3 regions of the Dactylosporangium sp. NPDC051484 genome follow, and region 3 is predicted to be linked to each of the others. Evidence: riboswitches for the same ligand, from Rfam matches in the RefSeq annotation. Region 3 holds a riboswitch; each other region holds the start of a gene.
The links. A riboswitch is a leader RNA that binds a small molecule or an ion and turns the genes downstream of it on or off. The one in region 3 is predicted to bind cyclic di-AMP.

Region 1 (4,583 bases), on a different contig from region 3:
CGTGCTCAAGAACGACGCGAGCCTCACCCCGCAGCAGCACCTGGAGGCGCTCGCCGACTCACCGGCGCGCAAGCTGCGCGAGATGCGCTACGCCGGGGCGCTGGAGAAGAGGATGAGCAAGGCCGAGATCCTGCGGCGGTACCTCAACATCTCCTACTTCGGCTCCGGCGCCTACGGCATCTACGCCGCCAGCCAGACGTACTTCGGCAAGGTCCCGGCCGAGCTGACGCTCCCGGAGGCGGCACTGCTGGCCGGCCTGCTGCAGTCCCCGGACGCGGACAACCCGCTCACCGGCGACCGCGAGACGGCCCTGAAGCGGCGCGCGTACACGCTCGAGTCGATGGCGAAGATGCGCGTGATCACGCCCGCGGAGGCGACCGCCGCGAAGGGCACGCAGCTCAAGCTGACCGAGCGCCGGCTGCCCAACGACTGCACGTCGGTGGCGCGGGAGCACAACGACTGGGGCTTCTTCTGCGACTACTTCCGTCAGTGGTGGAACAGCCAGCCCGAGTTCGGCGCGACGGCGATGGACCGCGACGAGAACCTGCGCACCGGCGGCTACACGGTGGTCACCTCGCTGGACCCGAACGTGCAGGCGACCGCGCTCGCCCAGTCGCTGGGCGTCTACGGCTACGGCAGCGCGCGCTCGGTGCCGCTCGCCGTGGTCCAGCCCGGCAGCGGCCGGGTGCTGGCGATGGCCGTCAACCGCCACTTCAGCCTGGAGGCCAACCCGCGGGAGCACCCGCAGTACCCCAACACCGTCAATCAGCTCATCTCGGGCGGCTCCGGCGTGGACGGCTACCAGGCCGGCTCGACGTTCAAGATGTTCACGATGCTCGCCGCGCTGGAGGCCGGCCTGCCGCTGAGCACCCGGTTCAACGCGCCGGCCCGGATCGTGACCAACTGGCCGGGCAGCGCCGGGGCCAGCTGCGGCGGGCACTGGTGCCCGGCCAACGACAGCCCGAGCTGGATGGACGGCGAACGCACGATGTGGAACGGCTTCGGCCGCTCGGTCAACACCTACTTCGTGTGGCTGGAGCAGCAGATCGGCGCCCGGCGCGCGGTGGAGATGGCGCAGCGGCTCGGCATCGTGTTCCGCGGCGACCTGGACGTGTCGCTGGCGGCGAAGGCGGAAGGCTGGGGCTCGTTCACCCTCGGTACGGCCTTGACCACGCCGCTGGACCTCGCCAACGCCTACGCGGCCGTCGCCGCCGGCGGGTTGTACTGCCAGCCGCTGCCGGTGCTGTCGATCACCGACCCGGACGGCCGGCCGGCCGACGCCGCCGGTCCGAAGTGCAAGCAGGCGGTCGACCCCGACGTGGCGGCCGCGGCCACCGACGCGGCGCGGTGCCCGGTCAGCAAGGGCTCGTCGTACGGCAGGTGCGACGGCGGCACGGCCGAGGCCGTGTCCGGCATCCTGAGCGGGCGCCCGGTCGCGGGCAAGACGGGAAGCTCGGAGAACAACGCGACCGAGACGTTCGTGGGGTTCACGCCGCAGATCGCGGCGGCCGGCATCGCGGTGAACGTGGACAACCCGAACGACTACGTCGGCGGCGGGGTCTCCAGCTCGGTCAACGGGGCCGTGGCGCAGACCATGGCGGCGACGCTGCGCGGCCAGCCGGTGCAGGGCTTCCCGGCCCCGAGCCGGGCACGTGCCCTGGGCTGACGGGGCCGGGACGGCGCGCCGTCCACAGTGGACGGCGCGCCGGATCTGGGGCCGGGATCAGGCCGAGTAGCCGCGCTGGGCGATCCAGTCGGCCATCTTGTCCAGGGACAGCATGTACGAGCCGGCGCCCTGGGCGTCGGCCGGATCCGCGATCTTCACGGTCTGGCCGCCGTCGCGGTACCCGACGATCGTCAGGAAGTGCCCGCCGGGGTAGGAGTGGCCGTGTCCGGCGTCGTCCACCGTGGACCCGGCGATGTTGGCGACCACCGCGTACCCGTGGTTGATCGCGTTGAGCACCGCTGCCTTGAGCTGGTCGACGTCAGCCTGGGTGGCCGTCTGCCCGGTGATGAAGTGTGACTTGTAGAAGGACGTCCCGGTGGAGGAGTTGAGCGCCCGCGTGGTGTCCTCGGCCGAGTTGGTGCCGTTGACGGTGGTGCCGAGGCTCTGCGCGACCTGGGACTGCGACTGGAAGACCCCCCGCGCGGTGAGGGCGATGCGCGTGGCGGCCGGGCCGCAGAAGTAGTAGTTCTCCTGCCAGGCGAACTGATAGGAGAGTTCCTTCTGCTGCGGGGGCGCGGTGGAGGTGGCCGCCGGCGGCGGCGCGGTGGAGGTGGTCCCGACGCCGGCCTGTGCGGTGGCGGTCGGCTTGGCCGCGCCCGCCTTGGGGACGCTCGCCGCGTCGGGCACCGCCTGGTCACGCTGCTTCTGGCGGGCGGCCGGGGCGTCGCCGAGGGTGACCGTGGATTCCGCGCCGGTCAGGGTCTGGGTGCCGGCGGCACTGGCCGGTGTCGAGGACTGCTGCAGGGCGGCGGCGCCGATGCCGGCCGCGGCGGCCAGGCCCGCCGCGACGGCCACGACGTGGATGCGCCGAAACCGGGGGACGCGTCCAGAGTGGCGAGGTTTGTAGAGGTACGTCACGGGTACCTCGATTCATGGGGCAACACGCGAGCTCCTTCCGGTGCCGCCTACCGGGTTAGCTGACGGGTTCGGGCGGGAAGCTCGCCCTTCCCGGGGCCGTGGGCCCCGTGGATTCACCCCGGGTGGTGCATGGTTCCCCGGCTCGTGCGCGCGCACGACTCAGCGGATCCGCTACGGGGTCACCCAGGTGGGCAACGGAGGCCGCAGCGGATTCGAAAACCGTAAACACACCGGTCAGAGGCCGTTTCACCCCCTGGTGATTCGGCCACCGGGCGCGGCGCCGCCGGGTCGGGCGACGGGGCGCACACGGCCCTGGCGCCGTTTCTCATCCCCAAAATCACCCCTGCGTCGTTGCGGTCCTAGTCTCGCCGGATGCTCGCTGGTGATGACGAAAACCCGCAGCTCAGCGACGTGGCCGAACACGACCCACGCCATCTGCGGTCTCGCGGCGGCCGTCATGCCGCGCACCTTCGCAACCTCGTGCCCGATCCCGAGCGGCTGCTCGCGTCCGGGCCGGTACGCGTGCTCGCATCCGGGTCCGCACGCGTGCTCGCATCCGCGCCGGCCCGGGCGCTCGCCGCAGGGTCCGCCCGCGTCCTCGCATCCGGGCCGGCCCGCACGCTCGCATCCGGGTCCGCTCGCGCGTTCGCGGCCGGGCGCACGCGCCTGCTCGCATCCGGCCCCGTGCGCCTCGCCGCGGCCATGCCGGCGGGGGCACGCCGCACCGCCGTGGCCGCGACGATCGTCGCCGTGGCGGCGTTCGGGCTGACCTCGACGCTGACGTCCTCGGACCCCCCGGCCGCATCGGGCGGCGCGGTGAGCCTGAGCGCGCAGGAGGGGGCCGGCACGGACCAGGCCGAGGCGCCGCGCGCCGACGAGCGCGCAGGGCGCTCGTCGGGACGCTCGAAGGGCACCGACCCCAAGGCCGCCAATCCGAAGGCCGCTGGCCCCAAGGCCACCGGACAGGGGTCCACCGACAAGAAGGCCACCGGTCAGGGCGGCGCGCCGCCGGCGGCCGCGCCGTCGCCGACCAGGGTGGCGCCCGTCGGCGGGCTGACCCAGGCCGAGATGGACAACGCGGTCGCGATCGTCGACGTGGCCAAGCGGGAGAACCTGCCCAAGCGCGCGGCCGTCGTGGCGCTCGCCACCGCCCTGCAGGAGAGCCACCTGCGCAACCTGGCCAACCCCAACCTGCCGGAGTCGCTGAACCGGCCGAACGAGGGCGTCGGGTACGACTACGACTCGGTCGGGCTGTTCCAGCAACGGCCGAACTGGGGCTCGGTCGAGCAGTTGATGAACCCGCACGAGTCGGCCCGCCGGTTCTACGCGGCGCTGCTGGCGATCCCGGGCTGGGGCGACTACGCCGTCACGGTCGCGGCGCAGAAGGTGCAGCGCTCGGCCTTCCCGGACGCCTACGCGAAGTGGGAGGGGCTGGCGACGCAGATCGCCGACGCCACCATGTAACGCTGGGCGAGGATTCGCTATCCCACCCGTTGTCACTCGTTTGCCGGCCCGGCCTCGCCCGGGCCGGTACGACGATGCCCCCATGTGCAGACAACGGCAGAGAACATGAGGCGCCCAGGCCGGTCCGTCACCGCGCTGCTCATCCTCGCGGTGGCGGCACAGCCGGCGCTGTCCGCATGCGACGTCTCGTCGCATCGCAAACGCACAGCGACCAAGTCCACCGCACCACCGACGGTGCCGGTGGGACTTTCCCTCACGCCGGCGGCGGGCGACGCCGCGGTGCCGATCAGCGCCGAGATCGGCACCAAGGTCAAGGATGGACGGGTCACCGACATCTCCCTCATCGACGCGACCGGTCAGAAGATCTCCGGCGCGTCGCGGGCGGACGGGTCGTCCTGGGTGCCCGACACCGCACTTCGCTACGGCACCACGTATACGGCGAAGGTGACCGCCATCGGCGCCGACGGCAAGCCGGTGACCAGGCAGTCGACCTTCACCACGGCGGCGAAGCCGACCGGTCCGGCGGTCAGCACGG
Region 2 (4,583 bases), on a different contig from region 3:
CCGGCAGGGCCGGGGCCGCCCTTCAGGCAGGCCCGGCCCGTTGTCTCACGGGAGGAACGGCCGCGCGTTGCACGGACCGGAGTCATCTACCTCCGTCGCGTCATGCGGAAGGGCGAACGCGGCCGGAACCACCGCGGCGGCCGCGCGGTTCGGGAGATCGTGTCCAGTCATGTGCCGACAACGGCGGTTGTTGCCGCGTGCCTGGCCTGCCGCTCTCGTCGTTGCCGCCGGGCTGGTCGAACATCGGGCGATCACGCCGCGTGAGCGCCGGGCAGCCGAACGGGCGACCGGAACCACGACCGCGGCGCCGCCCGGGTCCGGCTCGACGCCGGGGCGCTCCGAGCGCGCCACCACGGGCGTCGACCGGCACGCATGGTAAGCACGAAATCACCGTCTGGTTCACGTTCGACGACGGCCTCGTCAACGGCGTCAAGGGGGCGGCTCGCACTGCGGGCGCGCCGAACCGAAGGCAGTGACCTCGTCGCGGTGCCGCATGACGGTGGACTCGCGGTGCGTCTCCGGCGCACTGTGAGCATTACGGTGCGGAGAGTTGCGCGCGGGCCAGCCGGGTTTCTCAATCCGGGGCGCGCGGAGTTCGGCTACGGCGCGAGTGTTCTCGTCCGACCGACGAACTTCCAAGGGCGCCAATGTCACGCAAAAAGGGTTCTCGATCAGTGACAGCCAGTTCAAGCTCCAGGTCGATGGCATGGCCGGTCGGCCGAGTTGCGTGATTGTCGGCACCGGCTCGCCTACCATTTTTGTAGCGCTGGCATCGCGTTCCGTCGCCGGCGAGAGATGGCACCAGATCGCGTGTTCGCGCGGTAACGCGCTGCTCACGGTGGCCGTCGACGGGGTCAAGCCGGGACGGACCGCGATTCCTTCGTCACCGTCGAATTGGTGATGTATACGTCACGCAAATTGCACGACTTTCGGAACAAAACGGACAACAATCAATCACCCACTTGAACCTGGGAACCCGCCCCGCTTAACGTGAATTCCCGTCGGCTGGATGTCCGCGCCCGCCACGGGCGCGCCAGGCGGCACCGCCGAGTCGATATCCGAGCCGGGGACCCACGCGTCAACCCGGGGTGAATCCGCGAACTTGTGCGCGGTAGGGCGACCTTCCCGCCCGAACCCGTCAGCTAACCCGGTAGGCGGCCATGGAAGAAGGAGTAACTCCTCGGTGGAGACCCATCTGAGGTGGACGAGGCGGCCCCACCGTCTGGCACGGCTCCTCGTCGCCATCCTCGGCGGTCTGTCGCTCGCCGTCGGTATCACGGGGCTCGCGCATGCGGAGCCGACCCCGGGCGAGATCGAGAAACAGATCGACGACAAGTGGAACCAGATCGAGCCGGTGGTCGAGCAGCACAACCAGCTCAAGATCGAGCTCGCCACCAACAAGACCAAGCAGAGCAAACTCGAGGCCCAGATCGCGCCGCTGCGCCAGCAGGTCGACGCCGCCTTCGACAAGGTGAGCGCGTTCGCCGTGATGCAGTACAAGACCGGGCGCGTCTCCAAGCTCGACGCGATGCTCACGACCGGCTCGCCCGACACGTTCATCAACCAGCTGACGATGCTCAACATGCTGGCCAAGGACGAGCAGGCGCGGATCAAGGACGTAGTCACGGCCAAGCGGCAGTATGACGCGCAGAAAACGCCGCTCGACGAGCTGGTCGCCAAACAGGCCGAGCAGGAGGCCGCGCTGGCGCAGCAGGAGCAGCAGATCAACGCCGACATCAAAAACCTCAACGACATGCGCACCAAGGCATACGGGACGTCCGGCACGACCGGAAACCTGCGGCCGGTCGCCTGCCCGTTCGAGTACACCGGCGGCCCGGGCGCGAAGGCGGCCCAGGTGGCGTGCGCGCAGATCGGCAAGAGGTATGTGTGGGCGACCGAGGGGCCGAACACGTTCGACTGCTCCGGCCTGACGTTGTACGCCTGGAAGCAGGCCGGCTACACGCTGCGGCACTACACCAACTGGCAGTACCAGGACACCAAGCGCGTGTCGCGGAGCGATCTGCAGGCCGGTGACCTGGTCTTCTTCTTCAGCGACCTGCACCACGTCGGCATGTACGTCGGCGGCGGCTGGATGGTCCACGCACCGAACCCCAGCGCACCCGTGCAGATGAAGAAGATCGATATGGCACCGATATCCGGCTACGGCCGGGTGGCATGAGGGGGGCGGGCCGCGAGCCCGCCCTTTTCACATGGTGGGCCAGGTCCGCCAGTTCTGCCACGAGCGGCTCGGAGTGGGACCGCGCTGCCCCTGGTAGCGCGAGCCGTAGACCGTCGAGCCGTATGGGTGCTCGGACGGCGACGAGAGCCGGAAGATGCACAGCTGGCCGATCTTCATCCCCGGCCAGAGCCGGATCGGCAGGTTGGCCACGTTGGACAGCTCCAGCGTCACGTGGCCGGAGAAGCCGGGGTCGATGAAGCCCGCCGTCGAGTGTGTCAGCAGCCCCAGCCGCCCGAGGCTGGACTTGCCCTCCAGCCGCCCGGCGAGCTGGTCCCCGAGCGTGATCACCTCGAGCGTGGAGGCCAGCACGAACTCGCCGGGGTGCAGCACGAACGGCTCGCCGTCGCCGACCTCGACCATGGACGTGAGGTCGTCCTGCTGGATCGCAGGGTCGATGTGCGTATACAGGTGGTTGTTGAACACTCGGAACCACCGGTCGAGCCGTACGTCGATGCTGGACGGCTGCACCAGCGCTTGATCGAACGGCTCGAGACACAACTGGCCGCCCTCGAGCTCCTTGCACAGGTCACGGTCGGATAGCAACACCCTCTGAGGTTACGGTGTTGCCTCATCCGCCGCCGCGGCGGTCGCTTCGAGGACCGCCCCCATGATTCTCGTCACCAGCTCGATCTCCTCCGGCGCGAACCGGCCGAAGGCCGCCCGTAGGTGCACGCCGAGCGGGGCGAAGAACGCCGCCGCAAGCTCCTGGGCCGGCGGCTGGATGTCCAGGTTGATCCGGCGCCGGTCGGCGGTGTCGGGCCGCCGCTCGACGTGTCCGGCGCGCTCGAGGCGAGCCAGCAGTGCGGTGGTCGCCGCCGGGCTGAGCGAGAGCCGCCGCGCGAGCTCACCGGCGGTCAGCGGCTCCCCGTCCTGCGCCGCCCGCCAGATGTGCGCGACCGCGTTCATGTCGGTGCGATGCAACCCGTGAGCCCGCGTGAACACGTCGACGAACCGGTCGGCCTCCACATTGAAGCGCCGCAGAAGGTCGATCAACTCGTCGGCCGACGTCACCGCTTCAGTTTGCCTCGTTCGGGCAATTCGCCGACAATCGAACACACGTACGAGTACATTGGGCACATGGCATCGTGGGCTGATTTCGCCGCGGCCGAGCCCGAGCTGGCGACGGCCATCCGCACCCTGGTCTGCCAATACGGCCCAGGCCTCGGCTACCTGGCCACCGTCCGCCCCGACGGCGGCCCGCGCATCCACCCCGTCTCCCCGGTCATCACCGACGAGGGCCTGTATTGCTTCGTCCTCGCCTCCCCAAAGCGCCACGACCTGGACCGCGACGGCCGCTACTCGCTGCACAGCTTCCCGTCCACGGACTCCGACGACGAGGCATACCTGTCGGGCCGCGCGACCCCCGTCACCGACGAGCCCCTGACAGCCCGCCTGGCCACAACGATGCGCGCCGCCCCAGCGGTCGACTGGCGCCTGTATGAGCTGACCGTGGACGTCGCGATGCTCGTCCGCCATGAGACCCCGACAACCTCGACCCACACCGTCTGGAAGGACCGCCCCACCCACGCCACGAAGGCAAAACAGAATGATCCGTGCACGAACGCCGTGGATTCGGTACAGTAGGCGTCGCTCGCGGGTGTAGTTCAATGGCAGAACATCAGCTTCCCAAGCTGACAGTGAGGGTTCGATTCCCTTCACCCGCTCCACGACGAAGGCCCTGGTCAGGACAGATGTCCCGCCAGGGCTGTTCGCTTGTCAGAACACTCGGAAGCGGCGTCGTGCCATTTGCGGCCGTTTGCCCCACTGTCAGCTGTCCGTATGACACTGACGGCGTCTGGGGTGCCATTACGACAGGTTCCGCAAGATCACTCCAGGCCGCTCAGGTCGGGTCCGCGTCGCCCGTACTCGGTGAGCTACGTGAGGCGAGCGGCAGGATCACGGGCGGGAGTTGACCTTGGGCAATCTTGGCAGTAAGAAAAGCCGGTGCCGAGCACTGTGTACGAGATGTGTAACTGCTTCGATGTCGCCTGCGCCCCCTGTCAGAGCGTGCTGTCGCCCTGTAGCAGCGTGCTCGGGCTGGGCCGGCTGAGCGCGTTGCTGTTCGTTGTGGCGCCGCACCGCCTCGGTGTGCCGTCCCGGCCGTCTTCGGCGGGCCGGTTGGGCGTTCGGGCGATCCGTGGGTATCAGCGCTGGCTCTCGCCCCGGCTGCCCGTCCGGTGCCGGTATTCGCCGTCGTGCAGCGCGTACGGGCTGACTGTGGTGGACCGCTTCGGGCTGGTGACCGGCGGCAGACTGGCTGCGGCCCGGATCGCGCGGTGCCGATGTGATGTGCCGATGGGTACCGTCGACGAGCCGCCGGTAGGGCGCTGACCATCCAGCACGG
Region 3 (4,583 bases):
GACTGCATGCCGGGCATCGGATCGTGCCCGCCGCCGCAGGCGCCCAGCAGCAGCGCGGTGGCGAGCGCGGCACCGGCCAGGACGGCGCGGCGCACCAAGGTGCGTGTCATTACGGTTGAAGACCTTTCGGTTCGGGAAGCTGCGCAGGACTCGGCGGCACGGCGCCGGCGGATGCTGCCGGGCCGTGCGGGGCGTCCTATGTGCGCAGGACCGACACCGCGGCGAGGGTGAGACCGACCGGTCTGGGTGGTGGTGCCCGCGGCCCGCAGCGCCGCGTGACGCGGGCGCGGGCCGCCGCCGCGGCGGTGCCGCGGCGGGCGTGCAGGAGGGCGGCGGCGAGCAGCAGGACGGCGAAGGCGACCAGGACAGCCAGGCAGACCTCCCAGTCGCTCATCCCGGCGTGATCGCCGGCGGGCCCGGCCAGCGGGGCGCCGCAGCCGTCGGCGGAACACGCGCCGGCGACGGTCAGCACGGCCGTGAGCGGCGCCCAAGCCGCGTGTTCGGCGGTAGGCACAGCGGTGGACCCGCCGGTAGGCCCGGCGGCCGTGGCGGGGTGCTCGTCGCCGCCGGGCGACCGCGGGCCGTGGTGGCCGAGCGTGTGCATGGCGGTCAGGCCCAGCAGGGTGGCCAGCAGCAACGCGAGCCGGGCGGTCCGCCCGAGCCTGCCGTGCACCGCGTACGCCACGCCTTCACGGTACCGGTGGGCGCCGCCCGGCTCCGCGCAGGCCCGGCGCGGCGGGGGTCCCGCAGCCGCCTTTTTCGCACCCGCGGCGGGCATGGGCACGCGCTCGCCGGGTAGCCCCGGTTCGGCCGTGCGGGACAGACGAGCTTCGGGGGGAGCAGGATCGCATGAGCAGGCCGATGACCCAGATGATCCGCCTACCTGTCGGGATCACGCCGAATCTGTTCGGGATGTCGTACGGCCTGGCGGGCCTGTCCGGCTGCTGGACCTACGCCGCGCTGCTGGGGCTCGCCCCGGGGGCCGTGGCCGATGTCCTGTTCGTCATCACGGGTGTCGTGTGGCTGGTGCTCCTGGCCGGCTACGTGTCCGACGTGCCGCGGCGGCCGGGGAGTTGGGCGGCGGAGCTGAGCGATCCGGTCCAGGCCCCGTTCGTCTCGCTGGCCCCGATCGTCGGCATGCTGTTGTCGATCGGGCTGATGCCGCATGCCCCCACCGCGGGCCGGTGGCTGTTCGGGCTGTTCGCCGTGGCCACGGTCGTGCTGGCGGGCTGGCTGACCGGCCAGTGGATCATGGGCGGGCTGGACCTGGACCGGCTGCATCCCGGATACGTGCTGCCCGCCGTCGCCGGGGGGCTGATCGCCGCCATCGGCGCGGCGATGGCCGGCTGGCCGGGACTCGCCCGCATGTTCTTCGGGTTCGGCCTGGTGTCGTGGCTGCTCATCGGGTCGATCATCCTGGCTCGGCTGTACTTCCGCCCGCCGTTGCCTGCGCAGCTGCAGCCGACGCTGGCGATCGACGTCGCCCCGCCCGCGCTCGCCGGGATCGCCTATCTGGCTGTCACCCGGGGCCGGGTCGACGCCGGCACCTTCGTGCTCGGCGGCTACACGCTGCTCACCGCCCTCGTCCAGGTACGCCTCATCGGGCTGTACCGGCGCCTGCGCTTCGCCCCCGGGTTCTGGGCGTTCGCGTTCCCCTACGCCGCGCTCGCCACCTTCGGGCTGCACTGGCTCGCCTACGCGCGCCCGCCGGCGTACCAGATCTGGGTCTGGGTGGTGCTGCTGGCGATCACCGCGTTCATCGTCGGCCTCGCGGCCGAGACGACCACGGCGCTCGCCCGGCACCGTTTCCTGCCGCAGCCCCGCTGACGCACGTTGCGGGGAGCCGCACCGGGTGGGGCCGGCTCGTCGAGCCGGCCCTGCGGTGCGACTCAGGCGGAGTAGCCGCGAGCCGCCAGCCAGTGCGCCATGTTGCTGGTCGCCATCCAGTACGTCTTCGGGCCGAACATGCCGGACGGGTCGGCGACCTGGACGGCGCGGCCGTTGTCGCGGTAGCCGACGATCGCGATGAAGTGGCCGCCCGGGAACTCGTGATAGACGCCGACCTCGTCCGTCGCCCCGCCGACGATGTTCGCCACGATCGCGCGGTCACCGCTGATGGCCCGCACGACGTCCTGCTGAACGCGCGCGGCCTCCTCGTCCGTCGCGCGCTGCCCCGGGATCCACCGGGTCTGGTACACGTCCTTGCCCAGCACGCTGTTGAGCACCCGCGTGGTCTCGGCGGCCGAGTTGGTGCCGCTGGTCGTGGTGCCGAGCCTCCTCGCGATCTCGTCCTGGGACATGTTGACGCCGTCCGCGCTCAGCACGATGCGGGTCGAGGCGGGCCCGCAGTAGTAGTAGTTCGGCTGGAACTGGAAGTCGTACTGCAGGACCTTCTCCGCCGGCGCGTCGGGGGCCGCGGTCGTCGGTTCCGGGTTCGCCGGCGCGGCGCCGATCGCCGGGCGGTTGTTCCCGTCCGCGGCCCCCAGCGCGGCGACGGCGGTGTCGTGGGCCCCGGCCGGTGCCTCGGTCTGGTTGAACAGCACTCCGGTGGTGACGGCGGCCACGAGCAGGGCGGCCGAGCCCAGCACCGCCGGGTACAGGCGGTGGGTGGTGGTGCGGTGAAGCAGTGGACGAATCGATCGGTGACGCATGTGGTACTCCAAAGCAGGCTGCCGTACGTGGTCGGCGAATTCGAATGGCGACGCTGAGCCACGGCGTTCGCCGCACGGACCGGCACGAGGGCAGGCGAGGGCGGCCCGCACGGCGATGCCGTGGCGGGCGTGCCGTCGTGCGACGGGAACGCGGAAGCGTCGTGGCTCTTCGAGAGGCGGCATCGCGGCGGCGTCAGACGCCCGCTTTGCGCGGCGGCAGGGCCGCGAGCGGTGCGGGGAGGGGTCCGGAGACGGGGTCTGAGCTCAGCCGTCGAGCGCCAGGCAGCAGGGCCGGTGCGGCCTTGTGCTGCCCGATGTCCTACCGTGCGGTGGTGTCCCGCAGGGGTGCTGTGCGGGTGCCGCGGCTAGGGGGCGCGCCATGCCAGAGGTCGTACACCGTTGAAGTCTCCTTCCGATGCCGCCTACCGGGTTAGCTGACGGATTCGGGCTGGAAGTGCCCTACCGCGGGCGTTGACGCCCGCGGATTCACCCCGGGACTGCGTGGGTCCCCGGCTCGTTCGCACGACTCGGCGGGTCCGTGCCGGCGCCATTTCGAAATGGCAGACGACCAGCCCGGACCGCCTGACCCTACTGGCCGGTACGGGGGTTGCCAAGCGTTCAACCGGGTCCTGCAAACGGACGCCGCAGGCCTACCTGCCAGCCGGTATGGCGGCATGCGGGTAGCCGGGCGACCCGGACGGCCGGTGGCAGCGATGCCCGGCTCATACGCATTCAGAAACACTGGTCGGCATCAACCCCGGCCCGAGAAGGTTTCTCGTCACCGTGAGTTCCCGGTCTTCGACCACGCACCCGCAAGCAACCCACTCCAACTCCCCCTGGGCACCGCTGCGCTGCCGCACCTTCCGCGCGCTGTGGCTCGCCATGGCCGCCGCGAACGCCGGCATGGCGATGCAGGTCGTGGGCGCCCAGTGGCTCGCCGCCGGCGGTGCCGGCGCGAACGGACGGCACTCGGCCGCCGACATCCTCGTCACGCTGGTACAGGCGGCGGGCATGCTGCCCATCCTGGTGCTCGGCCTGCCGGCCGGCGTGCTGGCCGACCTGGTGGACCGCAGGCGCCTGCTCATCCGGGTCCAGCTCGGCACCGCCCTCGTCGGCCTGCTGCTCGCGGGTCTGGCCATGGACGGGCGGATGCAGTCGATGACGCTGCTCGCGCTGCAGTGCGCCCTCGGCGTGGGTGCGGCCTTCACGATGCCCGCGTTCGGGTCGCTGACCCCGGAGCTGGTGGAACGCCGGCACCTGGCACAAGCCTCGGCGCTCGGGGCGATCAGCGCCAACGTCACGCGGGCCGCCGGCCCCGCCACCGCCGGCTTCCTCATCGCACGGGCCGGCGCGTCGGCCGTGTTCGCGCTGCACGCCGTGACCGTCATCGTGTTCGTCGTGGTGCTGGCCGCCTGGCGTCCCGAGCGCCCGTCGGCGCCACGCTGCACAGAGCCCTTCGGCGCGGCGCTCGGTGCCGGATGGCGATACGTTCGCAGCACGCCGGTCGTACGCCGGATTCTCGGGCACGCACTGGTGTTCCTGCTGCCCGGCTCGGCTCTGCTGGCGCTGCTGCCGCTGCTGGCGGCCAACCGGCTCGGCCTCGGCGTCAGCGGACTCGGCATGCTGCTCGGCGCGCTCGGCGCCGGCGCCGTGGCCGGCGCGATCGTCCAGCCGCGGCTGCGCGCGCTGCCCGCCCGGGACCGCATGGCGGCCGCCGCGGGCGTGTTCCTGGCGGCGCTCGTGATCGTGGCCATCAGCCGCGACCCGGTCACCGTCGGCGTCGTGCTCGTCGCCGCCGGCGCGGCCTGGGTGATCGCGCTGGCCTGCACCAACTCGGCGATCGAGAGCTACCTGCCCGAACACGTACGGGCGCGCGGGCTGGCGTTCTACCAGGTCGTGCTCTTCGGTGGGCAGGGCATCGGCGCGGTGGGC

Region 1: another riboswitch for cyclic di-AMP. It lies ahead of AB0367_RS36945 (C39 family peptidase); the one in region 3 lies ahead of AB0367_RS29785 (C39 family peptidase).
Region 2: another riboswitch for cyclic di-AMP. It lies ahead of AB0367_RS38365 (NlpC/P60 family protein); the one in region 3 lies ahead of AB0367_RS29785 (C39 family peptidase).

The regions. Positions count from the first base shown of each region.
Region 1 covers NZ_JBFAZX010000050.1:12,706-17,288, forward strand. Annotated here, with positions in the region: gene AB0367_RS36940 (transglycosylase domain-containing protein) at 1-1,666, shown strand, start outside; gene AB0367_RS36945 (C39 family peptidase) at 1,724-2,584, opposite strand; cyclic di-AMP (ydaO/yuaA leader) riboswitch at 2,614-2,759, opposite strand; gene AB0367_RS36950 (hypothetical protein) at 2,957-4,048, shown strand; gene AB0367_RS36955 (Ig-like domain-containing protein) at 4,154-4,583, shown strand, end outside.
Region 2 covers NZ_JBFAZX010000072.1:295-4,877, forward strand. Annotated here, with positions in the region: gene AB0367_RS38360 (hypothetical protein) at 611-901, shown strand; cyclic di-AMP (ydaO/yuaA leader) riboswitch at 1,035-1,172, shown strand; gene AB0367_RS38365 (NlpC/P60 family protein) at 1,184-2,179, shown strand; gene dcd (dCTP deaminase) at 2,207-2,785, opposite strand; gene AB0367_RS38375 (MarR family transcriptional regulator) at 2,795-3,250, opposite strand; gene AB0367_RS38380 (pyridoxamine 5'-phosphate oxidase) at 3,317-3,823, shown strand; tRNA gene AB0367_RS38385 (tRNA-Gly) at 3,833-3,906, shown strand; gene yidD (membrane protein insertion efficiency factor YidD) at 4,205-4,570, shown strand.
Region 3 covers NZ_JBFAZX010000025.1:7,795-12,377, forward strand. Annotated here, with positions in the region: gene AB0367_RS29770 (DUF305 domain-containing protein) at 1-110, opposite strand, end outside; gene AB0367_RS29775 (DUF6153 family protein) at 197-685, opposite strand; gene AB0367_RS29780 (hypothetical protein) at 850-1,827, shown strand; gene AB0367_RS29785 (C39 family peptidase) at 1,890-2,651, opposite strand; cyclic di-AMP (ydaO/yuaA leader) riboswitch at 3,056-3,194, opposite strand; gene AB0367_RS29790 (MFS transporter) at 3,435-4,583, shown strand, end outside.